DNA from 4 places in the Rhodoferax sp. P1_F3 genome. Region 3 is predicted to be linked to each of the others. Evidence: predicted binding sites of a transcription regulator. Region 3 holds the regulator's gene; each other region holds the start of a gene.
The links. The regulator sigma-54, encoded in region 3, starts transcription at its own class of promoters, with help from an activator protein. The targets are predictions, from matches to a motif close to TGGCANGNAANCTGCTTT.
Positions count from the first base shown of each region.

Region 1: exaC (acetaldehyde dehydrogenase ExaC) is a predicted target of sigma-54. The motif match lies at 6,065-6,082, and genes of this name have one in related genera.
Region 2: AC1DZ5_RS03260 (pilin) is a predicted target of sigma-54. The motif match lies at 3,796-3,813, and genes of this name have one in related genera.
Region 4: AC1DZ5_RS00835 (globin family protein) is a predicted target of sigma-54. The motif match lies at 3,849-3,866, and genes of this name have one in related genera.

Region 1 covers NZ_JBFUBO010000002.1:2,519-10,317, reverse strand. The annotation lists gene pyrF (orotidine-5'-phosphate decarboxylase) at 1-443, shown strand, start outside; gene AC1DZ5_RS02740 (DUF1800 domain-containing protein) at 576-2,423, shown strand; gene AC1DZ5_RS02735 (DUF1501 domain-containing protein) at 2,434-3,927, shown strand; gene AC1DZ5_RS02730 (DUF779 domain-containing protein) at 3,917-4,291, opposite strand; gene exaC (acetaldehyde dehydrogenase ExaC) at 4,291-5,814, opposite strand; gene AC1DZ5_RS02720 (sigma-54-dependent Fis family transcriptional regulator) at 6,117-7,799, shown strand, end outside.
Region 2 covers NZ_JBFUBO010000002.1:129,494-137,292, reverse strand. The annotation lists gene AC1DZ5_RS03275 (CHASE2 domain-containing protein) at 1-481, shown strand, start outside; gene AC1DZ5_RS03270 (3',5'-cyclic-nucleotide phosphodiesterase) at 492-1,283, shown strand; gene AC1DZ5_RS03265 (ATPase, T2SS/T4P/T4SS family) at 1,280-3,700, shown strand; gene AC1DZ5_RS03260 (pilin) at 3,845-4,372, shown strand; gene AC1DZ5_RS03255 (PglL family O-oligosaccharyltransferase) at 4,576-6,177, shown strand; gene tfpZ (TfpX/TfpZ family type IV pilin accessory protein) at 6,389-7,162, shown strand; gene AC1DZ5_RS03245 (M48 family metalloprotease) at 7,231-7,799, shown strand, end outside.
Region 3 covers NZ_JBFUBO010000008.1:183,710-191,508, reverse strand. The annotation lists gene AC1DZ5_RS14840 (THUMP domain-containing class I SAM-dependent RNA methyltransferase) at 1-1,257, opposite strand, end outside; gene rpoN (RNA polymerase factor sigma-54) at 1,254-2,864, opposite strand; gene lptB (LPS export ABC transporter ATP-binding protein) at 2,864-3,640, opposite strand; gene lptA (lipopolysaccharide transport periplasmic protein LptA) at 3,637-4,248, opposite strand; gene AC1DZ5_RS14820 (exopolyphosphatase) at 4,323-5,255, opposite strand; gene AC1DZ5_RS14815 (thiol:disulfide interchange protein DsbA/DsbL) at 5,340-5,993, opposite strand; gene AC1DZ5_RS14810 (SPOR domain-containing protein) at 6,057-6,734, opposite strand; gene argS (arginine--tRNA ligase) at 6,762-7,799, opposite strand, start outside.
Region 4 covers NZ_JBFUBO010000001.1:155,286-161,638, forward strand. The annotation lists gene AC1DZ5_RS00810 (hypothetical protein) at 1-23, shown strand, start outside; gene AC1DZ5_RS00815 (AAA family ATPase) at 20-1,924, opposite strand; gene AC1DZ5_RS00820 (ABC-three component system middle component 5) at 1,911-2,411, opposite strand; gene AC1DZ5_RS00825 (ABC-three component system protein) at 2,405-2,950, opposite strand; gene AC1DZ5_RS00830 (hypothetical protein) at 2,956-3,135, opposite strand; gene AC1DZ5_RS00835 (globin family protein) at 3,354-3,806, opposite strand; gene AC1DZ5_RS00840 (sigma 54-interacting transcriptional regulator) at 4,023-5,369, opposite strand; gene AC1DZ5_RS00845 (hypothetical protein) at 5,462-5,677, shown strand; gene AC1DZ5_RS00850 (YdcF family protein) at 5,732-6,353, shown strand, end outside.

The sequences.
Region 1 (7,799 bases), on a different contig from region 3:
ATTTGAAGTACCACGGCAAGGGCGCGTTCCTGCTGTGCCGCACGTCCAACCCCGGGGGTGATGACCTGCAACCCCAGCGCCTGCTGGATGTGCCCGGCCAGCCGCGCCTGTACGAACACATTGCCGCGTTGGCCCAAGGCCCCTGGAATTTGAATGGTCAATTGGGCCTGGTGGTGGGTGCCACCTACCCTGCAGAAATTGAACGCGTGCGTGCATTGGCGCCCACCTTGCCGCTGCTGATTCCTGGTGTGGGCGCGCAGGGCGGCGATGCCGTGGCCACCGTCAAGGCGGGATGGAAAGCGGCAAACGGTGAGACCACTGCGCCCATCGTGGTGAACTCTTCGCGTGCCATTTTGTATGCCGCCAGCGGTGCGGACTTCGCATCTGCGGCCCGCCAGGAAGCGCTGCGCACCCGCGAAATATTGCAAGCTGCCACGCGCTGAATACCGCATGGGGCGGGCCCATGTCGTCAAGCGCACCCTCGGTAAATGTTTGTAAGAGCGCTGGGCAATCCGGCGGGATGGCCCTAGCCTCGGGCCCTACTTACAAGCTACGCACCGTTGGGTGACCCCGCTATGCACTCCATCGTTGGAGACCTCGCTGCCGCTGCAGACACGCATCCTGTCCAGGCGGATCCGCGCGCCGTTTCCATTGCTGCAACGGCGCTTGCATCCGCGGCGCTGTCAGCTTGTGGTGGCGGTGGTGGCGACTCATCGTCTGGTGGCTCTGCTTCGGCCCCTGCCATTGGCGGGCGTGTGGTAGCACTGCAATCCGCTGGCTTTGCCAGCGCTACGCGGGCCGTGGTCCCCACGGCTGAGCAGGCTTCACGTTTCTTGATGCAAGCGCAATTTGCAGCTACCGATGCCGACATCGCATCCGTGCGCGCCAATGGCTACGCCGCGTGGATAGAGCGGCAGGTGGCGCTGAACTACGGCACCACTGGCTGGGATTGGCTCAACAGCCAAGGCTATGGCGACGTTTACAGCACTAACAATTATTACAACCAAAGCTATCCTGCCGATTACATGGCCTGGAGCCAGCTCATGGCGTCTAGCGACCCCATGCGCAAGCGCATGGGTCTGGCGCTGTCCGAGTTCTTTGTAGTCTCCCTCTCAGGGTTGGAGTTTGGTTGGGTCAGCCACGCCATGGCCCACTACTGGGACACCCTGTGTGCGCATGCGTTTGGCAATTTTCGGGATCTGCTGGGTGCCATCACCCTGCATCCGGCGATGGGCTTCTACCTCAACACCAAAGGCAACAAAAAGGAAAACGCCTCGGGCCGCCAGCCCGACGAAAACTTTGCCCGTGAAGTCATGCAGCTCTTCAGTGTGGGGCTGTACCTGCTCAACGCGGATGGCAGTTTGAAGCTTGATGGTGCAGGGAAACCGCAAGAAACCTACACCACCAGTGACGTTAGCAACCTAGCCCGTGTGTTCACGGGCTATGACCTGGACATGCGGCAAAACGTCAATGTCACACTCAACGGCGACACCATTGGCAACACAGCCTTTGCGCGCCTGCCCATGCTGTTGACGGCCAGCAACCACTCCAATCTTGCGGCCACGTTTCTGGGGGTGACCATTCCCGCCAATACCCCGGCTGCAGCGGCGCTGAACACAGCGCTGGACACGTTGTTCAACCACCCCAACACCGCGCCGTTTTTCTGCAAGCAGATGATTCAGCGGCTGGTCACCAGTAACCCCAGCGCGGCTTATGTGGGCCGCGTGGCAGCCGTCTTTGCGGACAACGGTCAAGGTGTACGTGGTGATTTGGCGTATGTGTTTGCGGCCATCCTGGTGGACCCCGAAGCACGCAATGCGTCAGGGTTGAGCGATCCGGAATATGGCAAGCTGCGTGAACCCATGCTTCGCCTCGTGCAATGGGTGCGTACCTTTGGGGTGGGCTCGGCCAGCGGCGCCTGGAAGATTGGTGATTTAAGCAATGCGGGCACTCAGTTGGGCCAAAGTCCGTTGCGCTCGCCTTCGGTGTTCAATTTCTTTCGCCCAGGGTATGCACCACCCTCCACCGTTGCACCGCCCGCCGTAGGTATGAGCGCGGGGACGGTGGCGCCAGAATTTCAACTGGTGACGGAGACCAGCGTGGGCGGTTACCTCAACTTCATGATGGTCGCGATTGAAAGTGGCGTGAATTACTCGTCGGACATCAAGGCCACCTACAGCACTGAAATCAGCCTGGCGACCAGTCCCTCTTCAGGTAATCCCAAGGCGCTGGTGGACCGACTCAACCTGCTGTTGTGCGCGGGGCAACTGTCTTCCGCAACGGTGACCACCATCACCAACATCGTCGGCGGCATGGCGGGTGTCGTGGCCTCCACCAGCACTACGGCCACCAACCTGCGTAGGCGCGTATGCGCGGCTGTGCTCATGGTGATGGCGCATCCCGAATACCTGATTCAAAAATAGGTGGCCACCCATGTTTGACGCCTCACTGCATACCCGTCGCGCGTTTTTGCGCCGCTCCGGGCAGTTGGCCTTGACCGGCACCGCGCTGCCGTTCGCACTTAATTTGGCCGCCATTGGCGAGGCCGCAGCTTTCAACGCACCCAGTGGGGACTACAAGGCGCTGGTGTGCGTTTTTTTATACGGCGGTAACGACTACGCCAACACCGTCATCACCTATGACGACCCAAGCTACAACCAGTACAGCTCGATCCGCGGCGGTGGCGCCGGGCAGACTGCGGGGGGCATTGCCCTGGCCAAGTCCGCGTTGATGCCCACTCTGCTGGCCCCCACCGTGGTGCCGCAAGATGCGCTAGGCCAAAACCGCCAGTACGCCCTGCACCCTTCCATGACGGGCCTGGCCAACCTCTTCAACAACGGCCATGCTGCGGTACAGCTCAATGTGGGGCCGCTGGTGGCACCCTTGGCCCGGGCCGAATACAACAACAGCAACCACACCCTGTACCCGCGCCCCCCCCAACTGTTCTCCCACAACGACCAGCAGTCCATCTGGCAGTCCTCCTCACCCGAGGGCTCCAAGGTGGGCTGGGGCGGCAACATGGGCGACCTAGTGCTGCAAAACAGCTTGAACACCAGTTCCATCTTCACCTGCATGTCGGTGTCGGGCAACGCCGTGTTCTTGTCGGGAGATACCGCTCTGCAGTACCAGGTCAGCACCGGCGGTGCGATCAAGATCAAGCCCGCGACCGACGCCACGGTCTACGGGGCAGCCTCGGTACGCAGCACCATCGAGGCGTTTTTGCGCGACAGCCGTGTGCACAAGATGGAGAACGAATACAACGCGGTGACGACGCGGGCGCTGAATGCTGAGTCGTCGGTTACCGCCGCACTGGCGCTCACGCCACCCAGCACCGCATTCCCCACCGATGGCCTGGGCCCTCAGCTCAAGATGGTGGCGCGTCTGATCAACGGTCGTGCTCAACTGGGCGCGCGACGCCAGGTGTTTTTTGTGTCTATGGGTGGATTTGATCTGCACGACAACCTGGTGAGCCTGCAGTCGGTGTTGATGGACCGCGTGAGTAAGGCCATGACGGCGTTTTACGATGCGACGGTGGAGATGGGCATTGCCGACAAGGTGACTGCGTTCACCGCGTCAGACTTTGGTCGCACGCTGGCCTCCAACGGGGATGGCTCTGACCATGGCTGGGGCAGCCACCACCTGGTGGTGGGTGGTGCCGTGAATGGCAAGGCGTTCTATGGTGTGCCGCCGCCGGTGAGCGTGAGCGATGTGAAAGATGGCGGCGGCAACTACCTGCCCGAGAACGCCTGGCACGTGGGCCAGGGCCGCCTGTTGCCCCGCACGTCGTCTGACCAGTACGCGGCCACGCTGGCCAAATGGTTTGGGGTGACCGATGCTGAGATGCCCAGCGTGCTGCCCAAGATCGTGAACTTTGGTACCGCAGCAGGTCGGCCGGATTACCCGACCGACCTGGGGTTCATGCAGTAGGTTTGGCTATGCCCAGCTCGGCCAGTTCCGCGTCGGTGAACACGCGGGACCGCGTGTGAAAGGCCTTGCCCTCTGGCCCTTCCAGTGAGAAGGTGCCGCCATGCCCTTCGATCACATCGATGATGAGCTGCGTGTGCTTCCAGTACTGGTACTGCGCCAGGCCGATGTAGAACGGGCAGCCGCCAATATCGCCCAGGTACACATCGCCCGCACCCATGGTGATCTCACCCGGCAGGTAGCAGTTGGCGGCACTGTTGTCGCAGCAGCCGCCACTCTGGTGAAACATCAGCTGCTCGCCGTGTTTGCTTTGCAGAAACGCGACGAGCTCCAATGCGGCCGGTGTAGCGACGACCTTGTCGACCATCAGAAGAAGCCCAGCTTGTTCTCGCTGTAGCTCACCAACAGGTTCTTGGTCTGCTGGTAGTGGTCCAGCATCATCTTGTGCGTCTCACGGCCTATGCCGGATTCCTTGTAGCCGCCAAACGCTGCGTGTGCAGGGTAGGCGTGGTAGCAGTTGGTCCACACGCGGCCTGCCTTGATGGCGCGGCCCATGCGGTAGGCCACGTTGCCGTTGCGGCTCCACACACCGGCGCCCAGGCCGTACAGCGTGTCGTTGGCAATCGCTAGCGCTTCGGCTTCGTCCTTGAAGGTGGTCACGGCCAGCACGGGGCCGAAGATTTCTTCCTGGAAGATGCGCATTTTGTTGTGGCCCTTGAACAGCGTGGGCTGCACGTAGTAGCCGCCTTCCAGGTCACCGCCCAGGTGGGCCTGGCCGCCGCCAATGAGTACTTCGGCACCTTCCTGCTTGCCCAGGTCCAGGTAGCTCAGGATCTTGGTCAACTGCTCTTTGCTGGCCTGTGCGCCCATCATGCTGTCGGTGTCCAGCGGGTTCTTTTGCTGGATCGCGGCCACGCGTTTCAACACGCGTTCCATGAACTTGTCGTAGATCGATTCTTGAATCAATGCGCGCGATGGGCAGGTGCAGACTTCGCCCTGGTTGAACGCAAACAGCACCATGCCCTCGATGGCCTTGTCCAGGAACGCATCGTCCTTGTCCATGATGTCGGCAAAGAATACATTGGGGCTCTTGCCGCCCAGCTCCAGCGTGGCGGGAATCAGGTTGTTGGCGGCTGCCTGCGCAATCACGCGGCCCGTGGTGGTGGAGCCGGTGAAGGCGATCTTGGCGATGCGTTTGCTGGTGGCCAGCGGCATGCCGGCCTCGCGGCCAAAGCCGTTCACGATGTTGAGCACGCCGGGTGGCAGCAGGTCGGCAATCAGCTCGGCCAAAATCAAAATGGAGATGGGGGTGCTTTCTGCGGGTTTGAGCACCACGCAGTTGCCGGCGCCAATGGCGGGCGCCAGTTTCCACGCCGCCATCAGGATGGGGAAGTTCCACGGAATGATCTGGCCCACCACGCCCAGGGGTTCCTGGATGTGGTACGCCACGGTGTTCTCGTCGATGTTGGACAGGGCGCCTTCTTGCGCCCGCACGCAACCCGCAAAGTAGCGGAAGTGGTCCACGGTGAGCGGGATGTCGGCGTTCAGCGTTTCGCGGATGGCCTTGCCGTTGTCCACGGTCTCGGCATAGGCCAGAAGCTCCAGGTTTTGCTCAATGCGGTCGGCAATTTTCAGCAGTATGTTGCTGCGCGTGGCGGCATCGGTCTTGCCCCAGGCGTCGCTTGCTGCGTGGGCGGCGTCCAGCGCCAGTTCAATGTCTTCAGCAGTCGATCGGGCGGCCTGGGTGTAGACCTTGCCGCTGACCGGGGTGATGACGTCGAAGTACTGGCCCTTGACCGGAGGCACGAACTTGCCGCCGATGAAGTTGTTGTACTGGGTCTTGTAAGTGATCTTGGCGCCGGCGGCGCCGGGTGCTGCGTAAATAGCCATGGTTGTCGTCCTCTTGTGATTGCTATGGTTCCCCGCATCGGTCGATCCGGCAGGTGCAGAGCTATCTCAAGAGGCGTGCCATCTGGGCCGCCTTGCTCATCGCCTTGATTTCATTGGTTTTTTTGAGAACCCTGATCTAGCGCAAACTGTCCGCAAGCCCTGCCTGTCACGATTCGCCACAGTGACAGGTGTCACAAAATGGAACAGTTGGACGTGCGCAGGGGTGTGCGCCATTGCCTCACCCACCGCCCACGCCCATACTGTGCCAAGCGGGGCGATCATGACCCTACGCAGGAGACAACGTGCGACAAACCTCCCCCGTGCTGGCCTTGCGACAGGCCCGCCAGCAACTGCTGGAAACCGGCCAATGCCCCGTGGGCGTGTTGGACGAGCGCCTGGTGCGCTCCTGGCACCGCAGCCTGGCCGCGGGCTTGGCGCCCACTGGCCGTGCGGCCACGGACCATGCCGGCAGTGGCAACCTGCGTCAGGCGCTGGCCAATAGCCACGCCCTGCTGGCCCACTCGCGCCCGGTGATGGAATATGTGTTCGAGCAGGTGCGTCACAGCCAGAGCGTGGTGGTGCTGGCCGATCAGCACGGCATGCTCATGCACACCCTGGGCGATGTCAGCTTTGTGGGCAAGGCCGAGCGCGTGGCGCTGACCAGTGGTGCCTCTTGGCACGAAGCGCACCGCGGCACCAATGCCATCGGCACTGCATTGGCCGAATGCAGTGCAGTGGAGATCCACGGCTCCGAACACTTTCTGGAGCGCAACGGTTTTCTCACCTGCGCGGCCTCGCCCATCCTGTCGGCTACCGGAGAACTCATGGGCGTGCTCGACATCTCGGGCGACCACCGCCATGGCCACGGCCACACGCTGGGCCTGGCCAGCACGGCCGCCCGCATGATCGAGAACCGGCTCATGGTGGCCACCTGCAAACGCAACATCCGCCTGCACCTGCACACCCAGCCCGAGGGCATAGGCAGCGTGGCCGAAGGCATCGTCGCGCTGTCAGACGACGGCTGGTTGGTGGGCGCCAACCGCGTGGGGCTGGCGTTGCTGCGCCTGAATGCGGGCGACATTGGCGCCACGCTGCTGGAGCGTGTGCTCGATGTGCGGCTGGACGACTTGCTGTCGCGCCACAAACGCCGCCCCCAGCAGGTGCAGCAGCTGCGCTTGCATAACGGCGCCGTGCTGTTTGCCCAAGTGCAGGTAGACGCCGCGGCGCTGCCGGTGACCAGTCTGTCACTGCCTGTGGCGAATGCCAGCGTCAGCGATGCACTGGCTGCGCTGGACACGGGCGACGCCCGCTGGCGCAGCGCCGCCGACAAGGCGCGCCGCGTGGTGGCCAAGCCCATCCCCGTGCTCATCCAGGGCGAGTCCGGCGTGGGCAAAGAGCTGTTTGCGCGCGCCCTGCACGCCAGCGGCCCGCGCCGTGGGGCGCCCTTTGTCGCCATCAACTGCGGTGCGATTCCCGAGAGCCTGATCGAGTCCGAACTGTTTGGCTATGTGGCCGGCGCCTTTACGGGCGCGCGCAAAGAGGGCAGCCTGGGCCGCCTGCGCGAGGCCGAGGGCGGCACGCTGTTTCTGGACGAGATTGGCGACATGCCATTGCCCATGCAGACCCGGCTGCTGCGCGTGCTGCAGGAGCGCACGGTTACGCCGGTGGGTGCGGGCAAGGCGGTGGCGGTGGACTTCGCACTGATCTGCGCCACCCATAGCAAGCTGGCCGAGGCGGCCGAGCGAGGCACGTTCCGCCAAGACCTGTACTACCGCATCAACGGCCTCACCGTGCAGCTGCCGGCGCTGCGCGAGCGAAGCGACTTTGGCGCGCTGACCGAGCGCCTGCTGGTCGACCTGAGCCCGGAGCGAGAGGTGCAGCTGGCCCCCGAACTGCTGGCCCGCCTGAGCGCCTTTGCCTGGCCTGGCAACCTGCGCCAGTACGCCAGCGTGCTGCGCACCGCCTGCGCCATGCTGATGGACGGG
Region 2 (7,799 bases), on a different contig from region 3:
TGGGATTGGCTTGAACACCGGCACCATGTGTGTCGGAGACATGGGGTCTAACATTCGTCGCAGCTACACCGTGATTGGTGATGCGGTCAATCTGGGGTCTCGGCTGGAGGGTTTGTCTAAGGCGTACGGTGTGGATATCGTGGTAAGCGAAGCCACACGCAAATTGGCGCCAGATTTCGCGTGGCAGGAGTTGGACCGGGTTCGGGTGAAGGGTAAGGAGCAAGCAGTGGCGATCTTCTGGCCTTTGGCGCCGCTTGCGCGAGTGAGTGCCGAGGTGGTGGACGAGGTCAAGACTTGGGCGCAATTCCTAAAGGCCTATAGGGCGCAAAATTGGGATCAGGCAGATGTGCTGCTTATCAATTTGATGCGCATGAATGCCAAAAAATACCTTTACCAGTTGTACTCTGAGCGGGTAGCCTCTATGCGGTTGCTCCCATTCGATCCAGAATGGGACGGCGCCACCAACTTCGAAACCAAATAGGGCCTCGTTTGTGAAAGTACGCGTACTTGGCTGCTCGGGTGCCATCGCCCAAGAGTGCCGGACCACCTCATTCCTTGTGGGCCGCCAAATTTTGGTGGACGCAGGGACCGGTGTGGGTGATCTGACGCTAGAGGAAATGGGGCAAGTTGACCACGTGTTCTTGACCCATTCGCACCTGGATCACATTGCAGCCTTGCCACTAATGGTCGATGCCGTGGCGTCGCAACGGCAATCGCCGATTGCCATCTACGCACTGCCAGGCACGATCGCTGCCCTTAAAGCGCATATCTTTAACGATGTGATTTGGCCCGATTTTTCACGGATTCCTACAGTGCAGGCTCCGTTTGTACGGTTTGTGGAAATACAAGTGGGCCAAGTTTTGGAGTTGGCGGGGAGTCGCATCGAGGTATTGCCAGCAGTGCATACGGTGCCAGCGGTGGGGTTCGCAGTCTCTGCTGGGGCAGGGCATTGGGTCTTTACTGGGGACACAGAGCGAAACCCGGCCCTGTGGACGCGCATCAACCAATTGGATGTAGCCATGTTGGTCATTGAAACGGCGTTCAGCAACCGCGAAAAAGAATTAGCCCGCAAGAGTCTGCATTTGTCGCCGAGTGCACTGGCGAAGGAGCTGGACTGCATTCGCAAGGGCAAAAGTTTCCCCATTTACATCACCCACACCAAGCCAGCTGAGACTGAGTTGATCATGGCCGAGATACAGCGATTCGACCAGACCCTGCCTTTCGGCCCAGATGTGACGCATGACATTCGCTGGCTGCGTGCGGGGCAGGAGTTTGAGATATGAGCGTGGTTATTCAGCCCAGTGGAGCCGAGCGATCGTCCGAGCAGGCTTTTTTTGAGTCGCAGAAGCTGCCTTCCAAAAAAAGAGGCATGACCTTTGAGGCGCTTTTTTACCGGCAACTGCACCAGGTCACAGCACGCATTCACGATACCGAGCAGCTTGAGCAAATCATGCTGGAAACCAGTCAGGAAATTTGCAAGCTGCTCAACGCCGATCGATTGACCTTGTACGCGGTGACGGAAGATCAGACGGCGATTATTTCCAAAATCAAAACGGGCTTGAACAGCAGCCGGGATTTGAAGCTGCCCATCTCCCCGCAGAGCCTGGCAGGCTACGCCGCATTTAGTCGAACTGCGCTGAATCTGCCTGACGTTTATGACGAGGATGCGCTTAAACGGATCCATCCTTCGTTGACGTTCTTGAAAGAGGTCGACAAACGCTCTGGGTATCGTACGAAACAAATGTTGGTGGCGCCCATCATGGACGGCGGAACCCTGCACGGGGTTTTGCAAGTCATCAACAACAAAAGTGACGAGCCCTTTGGTGAGCTTGAGGTAGATGGTGTTACTGAGTTGTGCAAAACGCTAGCTACGGCCATTCGCCAGCGTGTCAAAGGTCCGGAAGGCGGCATACAGCGGAAGACCACCAAATACGATGGGCTGATTTCCGACGGCATACTGACCGAGCAAGAGCTCGCCCAGTGCGTGCAAGATGCCCGCAATGAAGGTCAGTCGGTGGAGCAACGGTTGATGGCTGACTACAGCATCAAATCGGCGCAACTGGGGGGGGCGCTTGCCAAATTCTTTGGCGTTCCCTATGAGCCTTTCAATCCCGGGCGCATTCGGTCGGAGATGCTGCAGGGGGCTCTCAAGCGTGAGTTCATCGAAGAGCAGGAATGGATGCCACTGGAGGAGTCTCCAGATGGCTTGGTCATCATGTGTGTGGATCCGGAGGCGGTCAAAGGTTCTCGGGTCGTGCCGCAGGTGTTTCCACGCGTTACCAAGTTTGCCTACCGGGTGACAACGCTGGTCGAGTTTCGTGAAACCTTGGCGCAGTTGTTTGGTGCCGCGGCTGACAGCAGCACGATTGACCAGTTGCTTGCCGACATGGACGGCGGCCCCATAGAGGATGGGAGCAATGACGAGTCCCTGGAGTCCGCAGCTGCGGACAACGAACTGGTGAAGTTCGTGAACAAGGTCATCATCGACGCCTACAACCAAAAGGTGTCGGATATCCACATCGAGCCCATGCCGGGTAAGTTCAAGACCGGCATCCGTTTTCGGATTGACGGAAGCCTGGTGCCCTATGTGGAAGTGCCCGCACATTTCAGGCAGGCCATGGTGACCCGTCTGAAAATCATGTGTGACCTTGATATCTCCGAGCGGCGCAAGCCGCAGGATGGCAAGATCAAGTTCAAGAAGTACGGGCCATTGGACATTGAGTTGCGCGTGGCAACCATTCCCTCCGCGGGCGGTGTGGAAGACGTGGTCATGCGGATTCTGGCTGCGGGTGAGCCAATTCCTTTGGAGAAATTGGGCCTTACTCCGCATAACAAGGCGCGACTGGAAGCCACAGTCAGCAAGCCGTACGGCTTGTTCTATGTGTGTGGACCCACGGGCTCGGGTAAAACCACTACGCTGCATTCCATCCTGAAGTTTCTGAACACACCAGACACGAAAATCTGGACTGCCGAGGACCCAGTGGAAATCACCCAAAAGGGGTTGCGGCAGGTTCAGATCAATAAAAAAGCGGGAATTGACTTCGCGTTGGTGATGCGAGCCTTTTTGCGCGCGGATCCAGACATCATCATGGTGGGTGAGTCGCGCGACAAGGAAACTGTATCCATGGGCGTGGAGGCTTCGCTGACCGGGCACATGGTGTTCTCCACCCTGCACACTAACTCTGCACCTGAGTCCATTACACGTTTGTTGGACATGGGCATGGACCCGTTCAACTTTGCCGATGCGCTACTCGGTATCTTGGCGCAGCGCTTGGCCAAAAAATTGTGCGATTGCAAGGTCGCCTATGTGCCCGATGCCGAAGAGATGCGTCTTTTTGCCGCTGAATACGCCGAAGAGTTACGCCACACGCAGAGTTGGAAGCAGGACTATGCCGGTGAGAGCAAAAAAATGGTCGATAAGTGGATGCAGACCTACGGGGACAGCGGACAACTCAAGCTCTACAAAGCCGTCGGCTGCGATAAGTGCAACAAGACGGGGTACAAGGGGCGTATTGGCCTGCATGAGCTCATGGTGGCCGATGACGCGGTGAAAAAGCTCATTCAAGAGCGCTCGCGTGTGGCCGAATTGTTCTCTGCCGCGGTGGAGGGGGGCATGCGCACCCTCAAGATGGACGGCATGGAGAAGATCATGATGGGGCTGACGGATTTGAAGATGGTGCGGCAGGTTTGTATTAAGTGACAAAAATGTCACGCAGTCCGTGCCCCGTGTGTGCTGAGCCGCTTATATTGAGCACATAAAAGACACTTCCTGGCCACATTTTTCAATTTTGGGGCTGGCACGAAGTCTGCTGGATTAGCGCTCTTACACTTTTTGGAGGTTTGTATGAAGCGTTCTATGCAAAGGGGTTTTACCCTAATTGAATTGATGATTGTGGTTGCGATCATCGGTATTTTGGCTGCTGTGGCTTTGCCCGCATACCAGGATTACACCGTGCGTGCAAAAATGTCCGAAGTGATTTTGGCGGCATCTAGCTGCCGTACTTCGATTACTGAGGTTTTCCAAACGGGAACTTCTCTTCCCACTGCGGCCGACGGCTTCGGTTGTGAGAGTTCCGTTTCCACATCCAAGTACGTTAGGCAAATTACCACTTCGGCGGTTGCTGCGGTTCCCGTTACAGGCGACGCTGTGATCACGGTAACATCGCAATCAATTAATAATATGGCGAGCGGCGGCTCCTACGTTGCAGGCGGAACCATTAGGCTTGCACCATGTGCCACGGGTGCTTCTACGTTTGCTACCTGCGTACCGCCCGTAGCAGGCAATGCAATCAATGCTTGGTTGTGCGGGCCTGGTAGCGGTGCTACCGGAGTGGCACCGAAGTTCTTGCCCGGTTCATGCCGCGCATCTTGATAGCAGCAATGCTTCAGCCTAAAAAAGCGCCCTTTGGGCGCTTTTTTTATGCCCAAAGGAGTTTTTCCCCACTTGGGTATTGTTAGAGACTTGCCATCGTGCTTAGAAATACAAAACTTCACATAATTTGGGTGGCGCTTTTGTGCGCATCATGGCTGCAATCCAGTCACTTTTCACCGTGGGTTTCATTTCATAGTGAGCTTGTGGCATTTGCAGCCGTAGCTGCGTTGTTTGTGGCGATTCTGCTAGAGCGCTCTGACCGCAATGCATTGGTATTGTCTGGCCCGGAAATTTCATTGCTGCTGGCATTGGTCCTGATTGCGTTTCAAGCGGTCACAAAACTCACGCAGTTTACCGGTGACGCAGCAATCTTCGCTCTCTACCTTGTTGGGATGATTGTTGCGATGTTGGCCGGCCGCCGACTGGGAACGAATTCCTTTGAATTGCAGGCGTTGGCGTATGGCGTGGTGTTCGCCGGTATTTGCAGTGCAATTGTGGCCGCACTCCAATCATTACACCCTGAAGGGCAATACACCTTTGTGAACCCTATGCCAAGCTGGGGGAGATCAGGTGCGAATTTGGCTCAGCCCAACCACCTTGGCACGTTGATTCTGTGGGCTGTTGCGAGTACCGTGTACCTGTATATCTCCCAAAAAATATCAAAGTATTTGGCATTCCTGTTTTGCACGATTTTATTGATCGGGCTGGCCATGACCGAGTCTCGAACCGCTCTGATCGGCGTGTTTGCAATTGCAGCTTGGTTGGTCGAAGCACAGCACCTCGGGAACGCAAAAAATCGTTGGATGGTATCCATTGGCTTCGCCGTGTTTGGGGCTGCACTCTTTCTTCTTTGGCCTAGCTTTCTGGTTGGATTTCAGGAGGGTGGGTGGTTTGAAAGTAGCTTGAATACAAGGCTCGTCAATGCACAGGCGGGAACACGGCTCGTGGTTTGGCCGCAATTACTTGCCGCCATCACAGAGCGCCCCCTGTTGGGTTGGGGCTTTCATGGGGTCTCGGTAGCGCTCAATGCCGTGTTGGACCGGTATTCAAGCAGCGAAGCTTTCACCTATGCACACAACGTAATTCTTGAATTGGCAATTGGATTTGGGGTGCCGTTGACGGTAGTGTGGGTTGGGTTGGCAACATACTGGTGTGTGCAGCGTATGAAGCATGTTCGCAACGCTGCCGATTGGTACGCTGCCTCGCTGCTTATACCATTCGCACTGCATTCGATGCTGGAGTTCCCCTTCGCATATACATACTTTCTATTCCCTGCTTGTTTGGCGATAGGTGTTCTCGACGCTCGGCGCTCGAATGCGATTGAATTCCGGCTATCCCATGGGCTGGCAACCACGGTATTTTTTGGGTGGACTCTGATCGGGCTGATCGTAGTGCGCGACTATGTCCTCGCAGAAGAGGACTTTCGTGTGGCACGCTTTGAGGCCTTGAAGATCGGTCAAACACCGGCCAATTACTTGCGTCCACACATATTAATTTTGGATCAACTTGACGCGATGAACGCGGCGACGCGTACGGTGCCCGCTCCGGGAATGACCGCTGATTCGTTGGCGCTATTGAAAATGGCTGCCCAACGTTTTCCCTGGCCTGCGATTCAAAATCGCTACGCCCTTTCGCTCGCATTGAATGGAAATGTTACGGAGGCACAAAGACAGCTGGCAGTGATGCGTGCAATGCACGGACCAAAAATATACGCTGCGATAGTGACTGTGTGGGATAGCTGGGCCAATGAAAAATACCCGCAGTTGGAAGGAGTGGCCTTACCCCCAATAGGAGTGGTGGATTAGTTGAGTGGCCTAGCAGCGTGCGAGTCTGACAGCAATTTTGTGTGAGGCATACCATGTCAAGAAGGAACATGAATGCCAAGCAAGACACGCAGGATTTCAAGGGGTTTCACAGACACTCCTTGCTTGCGTTGATTCGGTTAAAGTTGCTAATCGATTCCGCAAAAATCGCAGTTCTCATGCGGTGTTAAATCAAGGCATATGCCGTACAGATATGAAATTTACTTCTCAATCTTTTTGGAAAGATCGGCTTAAGGCCAGTGGTATTCATTTTTCTTTCAGCTTGGGTATCGCACTTTTCGCAGCGTTCTTGGTGTTTGGCCTTTGGTATCCCCACCCCTATGGGGAAATTTCAGATGGGCGTGAATTGTTTTTACTGGTGATCTCTGTGGATGTCATCTTGGGGCCACTGATCACCTTGGCCATATTCAATCGCGCAAAGCCTTTGAGAGAACTGCGGCGAGATTTGTCCCTCGTGGTATTGATCCAATTAGGCGCTTTGGGCTATGGTTTGTGGACCGTGTTTGTCGCACGACCAGTGCATATGGTTTTCGAAATCGATCGATTTCGTGTAGCGCATGCCATTGAAGTGGATGAAACGTTGCTGTCGCAGACTCCAGAAGGTATCAAGGCGCTGCCTATCACTGGCCCCACTCTGCTGGCCCTGCGCCCGTTCAAAGACGACAAGGAAAAAATGGACGCGACCATGGCGGCCCTGCAAGGCGTGTCCCTGGCCTCCCGTCCCGATCTCTGGCGCCCATATGAACAAGCGACTGCCGATGTTCTGCAAGCGGCCAAGCCCGCTACCCAGTTGCTCATCCGGTTTGCCCCCCAGGCCGCAGAGATCGCCCGAGTGCTAAAAGAAGTGAATCGCACCCCAGAAAACGTGGTCTACCTTCCCTTGGTGGGGCGCAAGTCATTTTGGACGGTATTCTTGGATCCAGTGACTGCGCAAGTGCTGACAACTATGCCCTTGGATTCTTTTTAGCCATTCACGAAAGAAAAGTGCCGCTAGCCCCCGTGAAATACGCGCAGATAGCTATTGTTTGCATAGCAATGCTGGCGCCCTTGATTGCTCTGCCGCAATCTACAACACCCGCTATTGGAGGCACCCTGCCGAACCTTGGCGACGGCGCCTCCATCACCCCCAGCGCCGAACGCCGCTTGGGCAATCGCATTGCGCGCGAGCTATACCGGGACCCGGACTATATCGACGACCCCGTCATCATGGAGTACGTCCAGGGTATCTGGCAGCCGCTCCTCGCGGCGGCGCGTGCCCGGGGCGAATTGCCCCCAGAACTGGACGAACAGTACGCCTGGACGATTTTGTTGGGGCGGGACCGAACCGTCAACGCCTTTGCCCTGCCGGGGGCCTACCTGGGCCTGCATTTGGGTCTGGTGGGTGTGGTCACCAGCCGGGATGAGTTGGCGGCGGTGCTGGCGCACGAACTTAGCCACGTGACGCAGCGGCACATTGCGCGCTTGATCTCGCGTCAGAGTGAGCAAACGCCATGGTTGATCGGCGCCATGATTTTGGGTGCGTTGGCGGCCAGCAAAAACCCCGGGGCGGCGAATGCTGTGATCGTGGGCGGCCAGGCTGCGGCGATCCAGACCCAACTCAACTT
Region 3 (7,799 bases):
CTGGGCAGCTGGTGCAGCGCCCTTGGCCAGGCGGCCCTTGACCATGTCGAACTTGAACAGGCGGCACTCCAGCGGGCCGTTCCACATGGGCACACGGCGTGATTCCTTCAGGCGCATCTTGCTGGGCAGCTTCAGGTCGGGCGTCAGCACCCAGGCGGTCCAGCCGCTGTAGTTTTTCTTCCAGTGGCTGGCCAGCTGGTTGAAGAAGTCCACGCCCTCGTCGGTCTGCGCCAGTTCGCGTGCGCCAAAGCGCGCCCCCTCGCCTTCACCGGCTACACCGCCGATGCCGATGCGCTCGCCATAGGGCGGGTTCAGCACCATCACGCCGCCACCTTCAATTGGGGGCATGCGCTGCAGCGCATCGCCACCGCGGAACTCGATCACATCGGCCACACCGGCACGCTGGGCATTGCGCTGGGCAAAGTCCACCATGCGGTGCGACACATCGCTGCCGTAGATCAGCGCGGTCTGGCCCGGTTCGGGCTTGACCACGTTGGCGGCGGCCTCGGCCTTCATGTCCGCCCATTCCTGGCTGCGGAAGGGCCGGTATTTCTCAAACGCAAAGCGGCGCAGCGAACCCGCCGCGATGTTGCAGGCAATCTGCGCGGCCTCAATGGCCACCGTGCCGCTGCCGCAGCAGGGGTCGTACAGCGGCATCAGGTCGTCATCGCCCGAGGCCCAGCCGCTGGCGGCGATCATGGCGGCGGCCAAGGTTTCTTTCAGCGGGGCGTCGCCCTTGTCCTCGCGCCAGCCGCGCTTGAACAGCGGCTCGCCCGAGGTGTCGATGTAGAGCGAGCAGCTGTCGGTGGTCAGGTGGGCATAGATGCGCACATCGGGCCACTGCGTGTTCACGTCGGGGCGCACGCCATTCGCCACTTCGCGGAAACGGTCGCACACGGCGTCCTTGACTTTGAGCGCAGCGAAGTTCAGCGAGGTCAGCGGGCTGTGCTGCGCGGTCACCTCGACCTTGATGCTTTCCTTCGGGCTAAACCACTGCTCCCATGGCACTTGCAGGCCGGCACGGTACAGGTCTTGTTCACTGCGGTATTCGGTGTACGACACCAATACCAGCACGCGCTGCGAGAGGCGGCAGTACAGGTTGAGCAACATGGCGTGCGCAAACGAGGTGCGCACGGCCACGCCGCCGCGCTGCTTGGTCACGCAGCCGGGCGGCAGACCGGTGATCTGCAAGATCTCCGGCGCCAGGTACTCCTCCACGCCGGCGGCGCAGGGGAGAAAAAGGGTCAGTTGGTTCATAGCGCTTTGCGGAGTGAGGCGGGGGCGATCTTCAGGCCCTCGCGGTATTTGGCCACGGTGCGCCGGGCGCATTCGATGCCCTGCTCCTTGAGCATGTCGGAAATCTGGTTGTCGCTCAAGGGCTTCTTGCTGCTCTCGGAGGCAATGAACTGCTTGATGAGCGCGCGCACCGCGGTGCTGGAGGCATTGCCACCGCTCTCGGTGCCCAGGCCCGAGCCGAAGAAGTATTTGAGCTCGAAGGTGCCAAACGGCGTGGCCATGTACTTGGCCGTGGTCACGCGGCTGATGGTGGATTCGTGCAGGCCCAGCTCATCGGCAATCTCGCGCAGCACCAGGGGACGCATGGCCAGCTCGCCGTGGGTGAAGAAATTTTTCTGCCGCTCCACGATGGCCGTGCTCACGCGCAGGATGGTGTCAAAACGCTGCTGGATGTTCTTGATGAACCAGCGTGCCTCTTGCAGACGCTGCTGAAGCGCGGCGTGGCCCGCACCGTCGCGGCCACCGCGGTGGTTGCGCAGCACATTGGCGTAAATGTCATGCACCTTAAGGCGCGGCATCACTTCGGGGTTGAGCTGCACGCGGAATTTGGGGATGCCGCCGGCCTTGCCAATCGCCACCACTAGCACGTCGGGCACCACGATGTTGCGCTCCACGTCCACAAAGCGGCGCCCGGGCTTGGGCTCCAGCCGCGCGATGAGCGCAATGGCTTCGCGCACCAGGGTGTCGCTGCCCACACCCATCTGCACCAGGCGCTTGATGTCGCGCCGCGCCAGCAGGTCCATGGGTTGGCGACAAATGCCCAGCGCCACCTGCAGCACCTCTGCGCGCTCGTCCTCGCCCTCTTCCTCGGCCTGGGCCAGCAGGTAAGCCACTTGCAGGCGCAGGCACTCGCCCAGGTCCCGCGCCCCCACGCCCACAGGCTCCAGGCTGTGCAGCAGGCCCAGCGCCACGGTGAAATGGTGCACCAGGTCCTGCAACTGTTCTTCGTCACCAGGGTTCAGGCTGCGCGCCAACTCTTCCAGCGGGTCTTCCAGGTAGCCATCGTCATTGAGCGATTCGATGAGGAAGCGCAGCGCGGCTGCGTCGGTGGCATTGGTGCGCAGGCTCAGGGCCTGGCGGTGTAAAAAGGTCTGCAGCGACTCGGCCGAGCGCGCGAGCTCAGTAGCGTCTTTCTCTTCGTCGTCACCCAGGTTGTTGGCCCGGGCCTTGGCATCCACACCCCACTCGCCGTCGTCGGGCGTCATCTCGGTGGTGCCATCGCCTTCCCAATTGGGCTCGTCGCTGCTGCTCAGCGGCGTGGTTTCTTCGTCATTGCTGCTGGTGCTGGTGGAGGTGGCGTAGTCCGCCACCGCGTTGGGCGCGTAATCGACTTCGCTGTTCTCGGACAGGCGGTCACCCTCGCTCACCGTGGCGTCCACCGCGTTCAGGCCGAAGTCCTCGCGCTCGGCCCGCTCTTCGGTCAGCTCCAGAAAGGGGTTTTCGTCCAGCATCTGCTCCACCTCCTGGCTCAGCTCCAGCGTGGAGAGCTGCAGCAGACGGATGGACTGCTGCAACTGGGGCGTGAGCGCCAGGTGTTGGGAGACGCGTAGCGAGAGGCCCTGCTTCATCACATTTTGAAATGCTCACCGAGATAGACGCGGCGCACATCGGCGTTGTTCACGATCTCGGAGGGGGTGCCCTGCGCCAGCACATGGCCGTCGCTGATGATGTAGGCGTGGTCGCAGATGCCCAGGGTCTCGCGCACGTTGTGGTCGGTGATGAGCACGCCGATGCCACGGCCCTTGAGGAAGTTGATGATGCGCTGGATCTCGATCACCGCAATCGGGTCGATGCCGGCAAACGGTTCGTCCAGCAGGATGAAGCGCGGCCGCGTGGCCAGCGCACGCGCAATCTCCACACGGCGGCGCTCGCCGCCCGACAGGGCCAGCGAGGGCGACTCGCGCAGGTGCTCCACGCGCAGGTCTTGCAAGAGCGCGGTCAGGCGTGCCTCAATCTCGGCCGACTTGAGCGGGTTGCCTGCGTCGTCGCGCTGCAGCTCTAGCACGGCGCGCACGTTGTCTTCCACATTCAGTTTACGGAATATCGAGGCTTCTTGCGGCAGGTAGCCCAGCCCCAGCCGCGCGCGGCGGTGAATGGGCATGTGCTCGATGGAATGGCCGTCGATGGTGATGTCCCCCGCGCTGGCGCGCAGCAGGCCCACGATCATGTAGAACGACGTGGTTTTGCCCGCGCCGTTGGGGCCTAGCAAGCCAACCACCTCGCCAGTGCGCACGGTGAGCGACACGTCCTTCACCACCTGGCGCTTGCCGTACGACTTTTGCAAATGCCGGGCTTCCAGCCGCCCGGTGCTGGTGTCCGGGGCTTCTTGGGTGGGCTCGCTCACTGGGCGGCCTTCTCAAGTTGTGGCGTAGCGCGCAGGGTCGGGCTGGGTTGGGACACAGCAGGGGCAGCTTCGGCCTCGGGTTTGGGCGTCAGCATGGCGCGCACACGGCCGGCCGGGGCGGCAGCGGTCTTGGGGGCACCATCCACAGTGAATTTGTCGGTCAGGTTTTCGTAGAGGATGACGGCGCCCGTTACCTCATCGGCCAGCGTGGCCCCGCGCAGGCGGCGCAACTGGGCTTTTTTGACAAAGCGCACGGTGTCGGCCTTGCCGTCGTATTCAATGGTGTCTCCGTCGCCCTCAATGAATTCATCCAGGCCTTCGCGCTTTTGCCGGAAAAACGCCGGCGTGGCGGTCGAGCCGGTGACCAGGCCGTACTGGTAGCCATCGGGGTCCTGGCGCACCTCGATCTGGGCGCCACGGATCAAGATGCTGCCCTTGGTCAGCACCACATGGCCGCTGAACACGCTGACCTGCTTGACGTCGTCGTAGCGCAGGGCGTCGGCCTCCACGTTCATGGGCTTGTTTCGGTCGGCCTTTTCGGCCCAGGCGTGCCCCACCACGCTGGACAGAGCCAGCCACAAGGACACCGACAAAAGGGTATTTTTCATAAAGGCACGAAACTTGCTCAAAAGCGCTTCGGCCATTGTACCGAGCGCTTTGCGCATTTCGCGCCCTGGCCGACTCAGCCGTCGGCGTTAATTTTGGCGATCAGCGCCTGCAACACGTCTGCTGCGCGGTCGTTCTCCACTTGGCAGGTGCCCGCATTGGCGTGGCCACCCCCGCCGTAGCTGAGCATCAGGTCGCCAATATTGGTCTTCGACGTGCGGTTGGTGATGGATTTGCCGGTGGCAAACACGGTGTTTTGCTTTTGCAAGCCCCACAACACGTGGATGGAGATATTGGTCTGCGGGAACAACGCGTAGACCATGAAACGGTTCACCGCAAAGATGGTGTCTTCGTTGCGCAGGTCCAGCACCAACAGGTTGCCATGCACGGTGGAGCAACGCAACAGTTGCTCCTTGGCCTTGGCGGCATGGTCGAAATACAGCTCCACGCGCTCCACCACGTCGGGCAGCTGCAGGATGTCGTCGATGCCGTGGTGGCGGCAGTACTGAATCAAATCCATCATCAGCTGGTAGTTGCTGACGCGGAATTCGCGGAAGCGGCCCAGACCGGTGCGCGAATCCATCAGGTAATTCAGCAGCACCCATCCCGTGGGGGCCATGATTTCGTCGTGGCTGAAGCGGGCCGAGTCGCCCTTGTCCACCGCTTCCATCATGTCGTGGAAGCGCGCCGGGAAGCGGCTGGCGCCGCCATAGTGGTCAAACACCACGCGCGCGGCCGAGTCGGCATCGGGCAGGATGATGTGGTTGGGGCGCTCACCGGTGTTGCGCACCGTCTCCGACTCATGGTGGTCAAAGGCCAGGTGCACGCCCGGCACGTACGGCAGGTTGGTGGTGATGTCGCGGTCGGACACCTCCACCTTGCCGTCCTGCATGTCTTTGGGGTGGACGAACTTGATGTCGTCGATCAGGTCCAGCTCGTTGAGCAGGACTGCGCACACCAGCCCATCAAAATCACTGCGGGTGACCAGCCGGTACTTGGGGTGTGCCATGGGAAGACTCTCCACAAAGGGGTTGAATGACAAATCATTCTAGCCCTGTGGGATCCCTCTGCGGCGCGTGCAGAGGGGCGTTTTTTAGCGAGCGGTGCGCGCCTGGACGATCAACGCGTCCACGATCTGCAGCGCGCGCTGCATGTTGCCGGCGATGGAGCCATCGGTATAAAAGCGACCTGCCACGCCCAGGGCGGGCACGCCTTCGACCTTGTAAGCGTTTTGCAGTTGGGCAGCCTTGGTAGCCTTGGTGGCCACGCTGAACGAACCGTACTGCTCGACAAACTTGGCCTTGTCCACGCCCTGCTTGGCCACCCACTCGACGATGGCGTCGCCACCGCTGAGGTTCAGCTTCTCGACGTGGATGGCGGCAAACACCTTGGCGTGCAGCTTCTCCACCAGGCCCATGGCTTCGAGCGCGTAGTACAGGCGCTGCTGGGGCACAAAACTATCCTGGAAGGCCACGGGCACACGGCGGAAGGACACATCCTTGGGCAGCTTGGGAATCCAGGCTTGCAGCGTGGGCTCGAACGCATTGCAGTGGGGGCAGCTGTACCAAAAGAACTCCACCACTTCGACCTTGCCAGCGGGTGCTTCCACCGGAGCGCGCGGGTCCACGGGCTGGTAATCGGTGCCGGGCTGTGGGCCTTTGGCCTGCGCCTGGGCGCTGCTGGCCCACAGGGCGGAGGATGCAAAGGCAGCGCCAGTGGCGGCTTGGGTAAATTCGCGACGTTTCATGGGTTCAAAAGCTCCAAAGTGCCCGGATGTGAGTGGACTGGGCGGGGAAAGTTCCAGCGCCGCTTAGCGCTGCACGCGCACCAAGGCGGTTTCCAGACCGCTCTTGTCCAGCTTGTCTTTGGCCTTGTCGGCATCGTCCTTTTTGTCAAACGGGCCTACGCGTACCCGGAACACCGGCCGGCCCGACTGCTCGCGCTCGGAAATCTTGGTCTCGATGCCGCTCAGCGAGAGCTTGGCGCGGTGCGCCTCGGCGTCTTCGGCCGTACGGAAGGCGCCTACCTGCACAAAATAGGAGAACGCGTCGCCTTCGGCGGCTGTACCGGCCTTGGCCTTGGCCAGATCACCCAGGGGGTCTGCCGACACGGCGGGCTTGAGTTCGCCCTTGGCATCCGGCTTGGCCGCAGTCTTGGCGTCTGCCTTGGGGTCGGTTTTGGCTTCCGCCTTGGCCTCGGTCTTTGCGTCTGGCTTGGCCGCCGTCTTGGCGCCCGACGCGGCAGATGCCGGTGCGGTGGCCGTGGGCACGGCGGGGGCCGGGTTCTTGCCGTAGAGCAGCGCGTTGGGGTCCCAGTTTTTGTTCTTCTGGGCTTCGGCCGCGTCCTGGTCGGCACTGCGGCTCTGGCTCTTGTTCATGAACGGCACCGGCACCTTGGTGACGTACACCGCCACGGCCAATGCGGCCCCCAGGCCCACCACCACGCCCACAATGAAACCGACAATGGTTCCGCCACGTTCAAACTTCATGCGCTGCTTTCTCTTCAATCAGTTGGATCACATTTTTTGCGGGGCACTCACGCCCAGCACAGCCAGGCCATTGTGCAACACCTGCGCCGTGGCCGCGACCAGCGCCAGACGCGCCAGTTTCACCGCTTCGTCGTCCACCAGGATGCGTTCGGCATCGTAATAGCTGTGGTAGCTGGCGGCCAGTTCGCGCAGGTAGAAGGTCACGTCATGCGGCGCCTCGTCGGCGGCCGCCGCGGTCAGCATCTCGGGGTATTTGGCCAGTAACAGCATCAACGCCTGGGCCTGCGGGCTTTGCAGCGCCGACAAGTCCACCGTCTTCAAGCTGGCCACATCGCCACCCCAGGTGGCCAACACCGAGCAGATGCGCGCATGCGCGTACTGCACGTAGTAGACCGGGTTGTCGTTGTTCTTGGCCACGGCCAAATCCACGTCGAAGGTGTACTCGGTATCGGGCTTGCGCGAGAGCAGGAAGAAGCGCACCGCATCCTTGCTGGTCCACTCGATCAGATCACGCAACGTCACATAACTGCCCGCGCGTTTGCTGATCTTGACCTCTTCACCCCCCTTGACCACACGCACCATGGTGTGCAGCACGTAGTCGGGGTAGCCCTGGGGAATGCCCACGCCCGCCGCCTGCAGGCCGGCGCGCACCCGTGCGATGGTGCCGTGGTGGTCGGTACCCTGGATGTTCACCACCTTGGTGAAGCCGCGCTCCCACTTGGCGATGTGGTACGCCACATCGGGCACAAAGTAGGTGTAGCTGCCGTCCTGCTTGCGCATGACGCGGTCTTTGTCATCACCGTATTCCGTGGACTTGAGCCACAACGCGCCATCCAACTCGTAGGTTTTGCCAGCGGCTTGCAAGCGCTTGACCGCGTCGTCCACACGGCCGCTGGTGTACAGGCTGCTTTCCAGGTAGTAGTTGTCAAACTTCACCGCAAAGGCTTGTAAATCCAGGTCCTGCTCATGGCGCAAATAGGCCACAGCAAACTGGCGCATGCCGTCCAGATCGTTGATGTCACCGCTGGCAGTGAACTCACGGTCGTCGGACTTGACGGTCTTGCC
Region 4 (6,353 bases), on a different contig from region 3:
TAGCCGAGTCAGATCGTGACTAGATTCGAATAGAGCGGTCATCCTCCGTGAACGCTCGACCGACTACAAACTTTTCGCTATCAAGCTCGGAAGCGATTTGCGATGTCGCCATGATGATTTGATACTCGACTTCATAAGTAGCACATTCCTCCGCGATGATTCGTTGGAGCAAATGAGAGCGGGGGAGCTCCATACCCCCATCTTCAATACCGTCTAGCATTAGAAATCGAGGAAAGCGCATAGCACTAATCTTGGTGGAAGCACTTAAGAGTGCAACGTGGAACAGGTGCCGTAGCACGACCGTGGAACTCTCGGAAAATCGGTCAGATCCGTCGACCGCAATGCGATTTTCGCTAAAGCTAAAGTGAACACTTTCTGCAGTTTTGAATTCAGCTTGTCGGTAGAGGTCTTTTCGAAGCAGACGCCCAAGTGTCGTGGAAATTTCCAATGCCACATCTCGTTTGCGCTTGTCCTGAGCATCCTCAAGTGTGCCAATCATCAAATTGAGATTATCGATCTCGTGCTTTAGTTCGTCTCGTTTTCTTTGGAGTTCCTTAATGACACTCGCGAGTCGTTGGTTTTCATAGAGGCTTTTGATTTCGTGGTCTAGTGCTCCGGCTTCTCTGACTGCAGCCTCTAGTGCAACTTCAAGTTCACTTGACCACGAGTCGGCGGCCTGACTATATCTTTTCTCCAACCTACGAAGATCCTGACGTAGCGCGGGTAGAACACCTCGAAGATGACTAGTTTCGTCTTCACGCCTTTTGACAATTGACAAAGACTCCTTCAGTTGCAAGCGCAATTCATTCTTCATGCGTAGCAATTGCGCGTCTGCAGATGCGCCGCTGAGGGGGTTTTTGCAAAGAGAACAGACCTCCTGCGCATCCGAAATTGGCTTAACTTCGGAAAGGCAGCATGGGCATAGTTGAAAGGTCAGTCCGCCAAAATATTTGCGTGTAGATTCCGATTCCTCAAGACTCAGAAGTCGAGACTCAATCTCAGCCACGAAGGCTTTTGTGTCTGCAAGCTCTGCCTCTTTTTTCGCTACTTCGTCCAACACGCCTGTAAGCTTACGTTTAGCACTATCTAGACTGGCGCGAATCGGAGCTTCTTCGCTTTGCCGCTTTTGATCGTGCTGAACGGTACGCTCTGCCTTTAAACGAACAATTTCAGCTCGCAACACCTCTTGGCGTCTTTCAGCCTCTAAGATTTGCTGTCCAAAAAACTCAAGTCCGACATGCTGCTGTGATTTCGCTAAGACAGTGAAGATACTCTTGAGTTCTGCCTCAGCCCCAGCCAGCTCCTTGTCCAGGTCCCGCTTACGGAGTTGCGCTGAATAGAGCTTATCGTCGTACACCCCTGAGATGTAGTTGCCGACGGTCTCGCGTGTCAATTGACTATCCCAAGTATCGTGTCTGAAAATGGGATTGTGTAGCGATGGTTGGTCTGCATACATTACACGTAGAAACTGGTGCATTGTCAGATTTGATACACCATCACCTTGTGCCTCCGGCATACCTAACGCGAGCAACAGACTCTGAGTAAACCCAAGCTTATGCTCACTTCTCTTGAAGGGATACAACTCCCAGCCTTCAAGAGCGGAGGCAGAGGCCTCAAGCAGGGGCCCCCAGAAGATATGCATTGGCCGAAATCGATCTAGACTGATCTCACGTTTTAACGTCACACGTTGGCCGTTTAGCGAAACTTCGAGGACAACGGAATCACACAACAACGCTTCTTTCTTCCAGGGGATCTCTTCCGCTCCAAGACCGAAGGCGAGAAAATCAAGCGTGGTCGTTTTTCCTGAGCTGTTATGCCCTTTGACCACGTTGAGTCCTACGTGAAAAGTCTCTTCAAGAACTACATACCCGTCCTTGAATACACGCAATTCATTGACAATAAGAGTGGGGTCAAATCGCGTCATATCGATATTCCATTAGCCCGGTTCGCTGTTTGAGTCCACCTACGCCACCGAGAGGGAGTGCACTCAGTTGCGTCAAAATATATTTGGTAAGTTCGATAGAAACAGACGGCAATACATCTACTGCTAGCTTCAGTGTCGCGGGCTCTTCCCAGCTAGTTCTAGAAACGGTGCCAGCGTCTAACTTTCCAGAGTCGAATACTTTGGAGGCCACCAATAGGCGTGTGGCGGCATGATGGATAGTTTCCATGTCCCGAAATGTCCTTAGCGGATTCACGGGGCCTCGGAATTTATTTTTCACTTCGCGTGCACTGACACGGTATTTCTGATGTGCCTGTGGGAGCTCAATACTTGCTACTTCTGCTGGAAAGCAAAGATAGAAATCAAGAATTCTCAGCTTGGAGAATTCAATCTCTCTATTGGTATGCGTGATGGCGATTAGGCGGTGTATGCAGTGATATGCATCGAAGGCGGGGTGGTAGATCAGCATTTGTCCCACCTGATGTGGCAATTTCCACCAAGGTAGTACAGCATGCCAAGAAGGTCATGATATGTAATTTGAAGGTCGTTCTCACCGAGCATTTCATTGGTCGGCGCAATAACCTTTTCACTAATCAGTCGATCAACTTCGCTGCGCGGCTGTCCACTCTCGATCGCGGGTCTTATGTGAAGAGTGAACTCAGCGTGAATTCTAGAGAGGATGTGAGTGATGATGTCGTGCGTCACAGGCGATGTTTGCCATTGCATGATCAACATCGCAGCGCGCTGCTTCCAAAAGACGGCTTCCGCAAGCAAGTCTACGCGTCCGCTTTCATTTAACTTTACCTCAAGACCACGAACGTCCGTGGTTGTTGGCGCGCAATAGTGCCTAAGCACTTCTGCAATTGTGGACTTATGCGATGAGGCTTGTTCGGCATCCCGGAGTATCTGGTACAGGCGTGAAAGTGACGTTGGCTGCGTAACGTATACGTACTTTGAGCCACCAATAATGTCACCATCAGCATCGTTGCCGATTTGGACGACTGACATTAGCGCTACCGCTTGTTATGCGAGTTTGTTTTTTTGTCGCCAGCGACGATATCGCCGCCTGCAGTATTGCCGATCTGCACAACACTTGAGGACTTGCGGTTTACCGCAATTTTGAAGACAAAGCCTCCAGCAACAATAACGCCCAATACGGCAAGCGCCCATTTGCCAATTTCAGACCAATTCATTTTTCTCCCTTTTTAGCCGTATCTGTTGTTTTGTCCGCCGGCCAATTGGAGAAGCATAAAGCAATTTGTATCGCAATGTAAATACAAGCTTGCACAGGCGCTCACGCAGCGTCAATCATTGACCGCGCGTTAGACATACCCGGAAGTAATTCGAGACACGCTCGTCCGGGGATCCTCATCCCCAGAGCATCAGACTCCTAGTGCCGATCCCGCAAAACTTATGCGCATGCCGCAGCGCTCTCCTGATGCCGCTTGATGCGCTCCGCTTCCAGCGCGCCAAACTGCATCACATCGGCCAGCAGGCCGTAGGCAGCGGTCCAGGCTTCGCGCACTTCGGGGGTGAACTTCTCGCCCAGGCCGGCGCTCAGCGTCCACAGCAGGGCGGTGCCCACGGTCACATAGTGTTCTTCACGCACGCCGTAGCCCACGTGGCGGGCGCCCAGGCTGCGCAGCACGGGGGCCAGGTTGTCCAGGTCCTTCAGGCCGTGCACGGCAGAGCCGATCATGGACATGAGCATGCGGCCCTGGTTGGGCATGTCGCCCTTGAACAGGTGCTTGAGCGAGGGGTCCAGCGTGAAGAGGCGGTCGTAAAACAGCTCGGCCGCGGTGGCGGCGATGGGGCGCACCTCTTCAAAGGATGCCTGGACGAGGTTGATTTGTTCGGAGTTCATGGTGTTTACCTTGGGGTACTTGTTGAATAAGACCCGCACTACTACCCACGAAGCGTGCCAAAACTTTTCTTCAATGAAATCAACCACTTAGCGAAAAACGGGGGTGGTGGTTTGTCGGCAAACGCCGACACGGCCCTGTGCCCCAAAACAAAACTCCAATGAAATCAACAACTTAGGGTGTCGGCGTTTGCCGACAGTTTGGGCCGGCCCGCAGGCTCAGTTTTTGAACTGCGCGGGCTCCAGCTGGTGGCGGGCCATGAGCGCATAAAAGTCGGTGCGGTTGCGCTGGGCCAGCTTGGCGGCCTGGGCAACGTTGCCGTTGGTGATCTTGAGCAGGCTGGTGAGGTAGTCGCGCTCAAACTCTTTGCGCGCCTCGTCCAGCGAGAGCAGCTCGGGCCCCTGGGTGCTGATGGCGCTTTGCACCAGCGTGGCGGGGATGACGGCGCCCGTGCTCATCACCACGCACTTTTCCACCACGTTTTGCAGCTGCCGCACATTGCCGGGCCAGGGCGCCACGCTGAGCTGCTCCAGCCCGCCGGGCGCAAAGGTGTTCACAGGCTTGGCGTAGCGCAGTGCCAGGCTTTGCAAAAAGTAGTTGGCCAAGAGCGGGATGTCTTCTCGTCTATCCGCCAGCGGCGGCAGCGTGAGGCTCACCACGTTGAGGCGGTAGTACAGGTCTTCGCGGAAGGTGCCGGCGGCCACCTCGGCCGCCAGCGTGCGGTGCGATGCGGAGATGACGCGCACGTCCACCTTGTGCGGCTTGCTGGCGCCCACGGGGCGCACCTCGCGCTCTTGCAGCACGCGCAGCAGCTTGACTTGCATGGCCAGCGGCAGGTCGGCAATTTCGTCCAGAAAAATGGTGCCCTTGTGGGCGCTGGTGAACATGCCGGGGTTGTCGCGCACGGCGCCGGTGAACGCACCTTTGACATGGCCAAACAGCTCGGCCTCCACCAGGTTCTCAGGGATGGCGCCGCAGTTCACGGCCACAAAGGCTTCGTCCGCCCGCGTGCTGGAGGCGTGCACGGCGCGGGCCAGCAGCTCTTTGCCAGTGCCGCTCTCGCCGTGGATGAGCACCGAGGCATCGCTCTGCGCCATGCGGCGGGCTTCGGCCAGCAGCTTCTCCATGCGCGGGCTGCGGGTGATGATGGCTTCGCGCCAGCTCTCGCCCGGACCGTCGCCCGGCATGTCGGCCCCCAGCGCGCTGGAGATGGCCAGGGCACGGTCCACCTCGCGCATGAGCGCGGCGCCTTCAAACGGTTTGGTGATGTAGCCGAACACGCCTTTTTGCATGGCGCGCACGGCATCGGGGATGGTGCCGTTGGCCGTGAGGATGACCACGGGCATGAGCGGGAAGCGGCGGTGGATGGCCTCGAACAGCTGCAGGCCGTCCATCTCGGGCATGCGCAGGTCGGTGATGACCATGTGGGGCACTTCAAGGTCGAGCTTGGCGAGCGCCATGGGGCCACCGTCGGCCGAGGTGACGTCGTGCCCCTCGTAGCGCAGGCGCATGGACAGGGACTTCAGCAGGTCTGCGTCGTCGTCAACGACAAGAATGCGCGCCATGGTTCTCCCACACATTTCAAAATAGCGCCCATCTTGCCACGGTGCGGCTGGTCATCGGTCAAAATGCGGCTCCGCCCTCGATTGGAGACCCTATGCGTGCACTCTTTGGAATCGTCAGTTTGCTGGTCGTTCTGGCCATCGTGGGCGTGCTGGCCAAGAAACAGCTGGGCGGTACCACCGCCGTGGTACCCGGGGCCACGCCAGGTGCCACCCCGCAGCAGCAAAGCCAACAGATCCAGCAACAGGTCAAACAATCGGTAGAGGGCGCCATGCAGCAAGCGCGCCCCATGCCGGACGACACCAAATAACCGCCCTATCCATTCCCCTTCTTCATGTTCATTGCTTCCAAACTTCTTGGCCTTTTGTCCCAGCCGCTGCTGTGGGTGTTTGTGTTGATGGTGCTGAGCCTGCTGGTGCTGAAGCGCCGCCCGCGCACTGGCAAGCGCCTGCTGGGCCTGGCGCTGGTACTGATGGTGCTGACCGCCTGGCAGCCACTGCCCGAGCTGATCATTCGCCAGCTGGAGGCCCAATACCCTGAACTGGCCCCGCAGGCCGACTTGAGCGGCTACGCCGGTATGGTGGTGTTGGGCGGGGCCACCGAGTCGGGCCGCACGCAGATGGCGCATGTGCAACCCATGTTCAACGACGCGGCAGAGCGCATGACGGCCCCCGTGGCTGCGCTGCGCAGCAACCCCAAGCTGCGCATGCTGTACACCGGTGGCGAAGGATCACTGATGGGCGTTGGCCAGAGTGAAGCCGAGCGCGCCAAGATGTTCTTTGACAGCATGGGCGTGAGCGGGCCGCTGGTGCAGTACGAATCGGCCTCCCGCAACACCTATGAAAACGCGGTGCTGACCGCGCAGCTGCCGGGCGTAGACCCCACGCAGCGCTGGTTGCTGGTTACCTCCGCGTGGCACATGCCGCGCTCCATGGCCACGTTTACCAAGGCAGGTTGGAATGTGACGGCCTACCCGGTGGACTTTC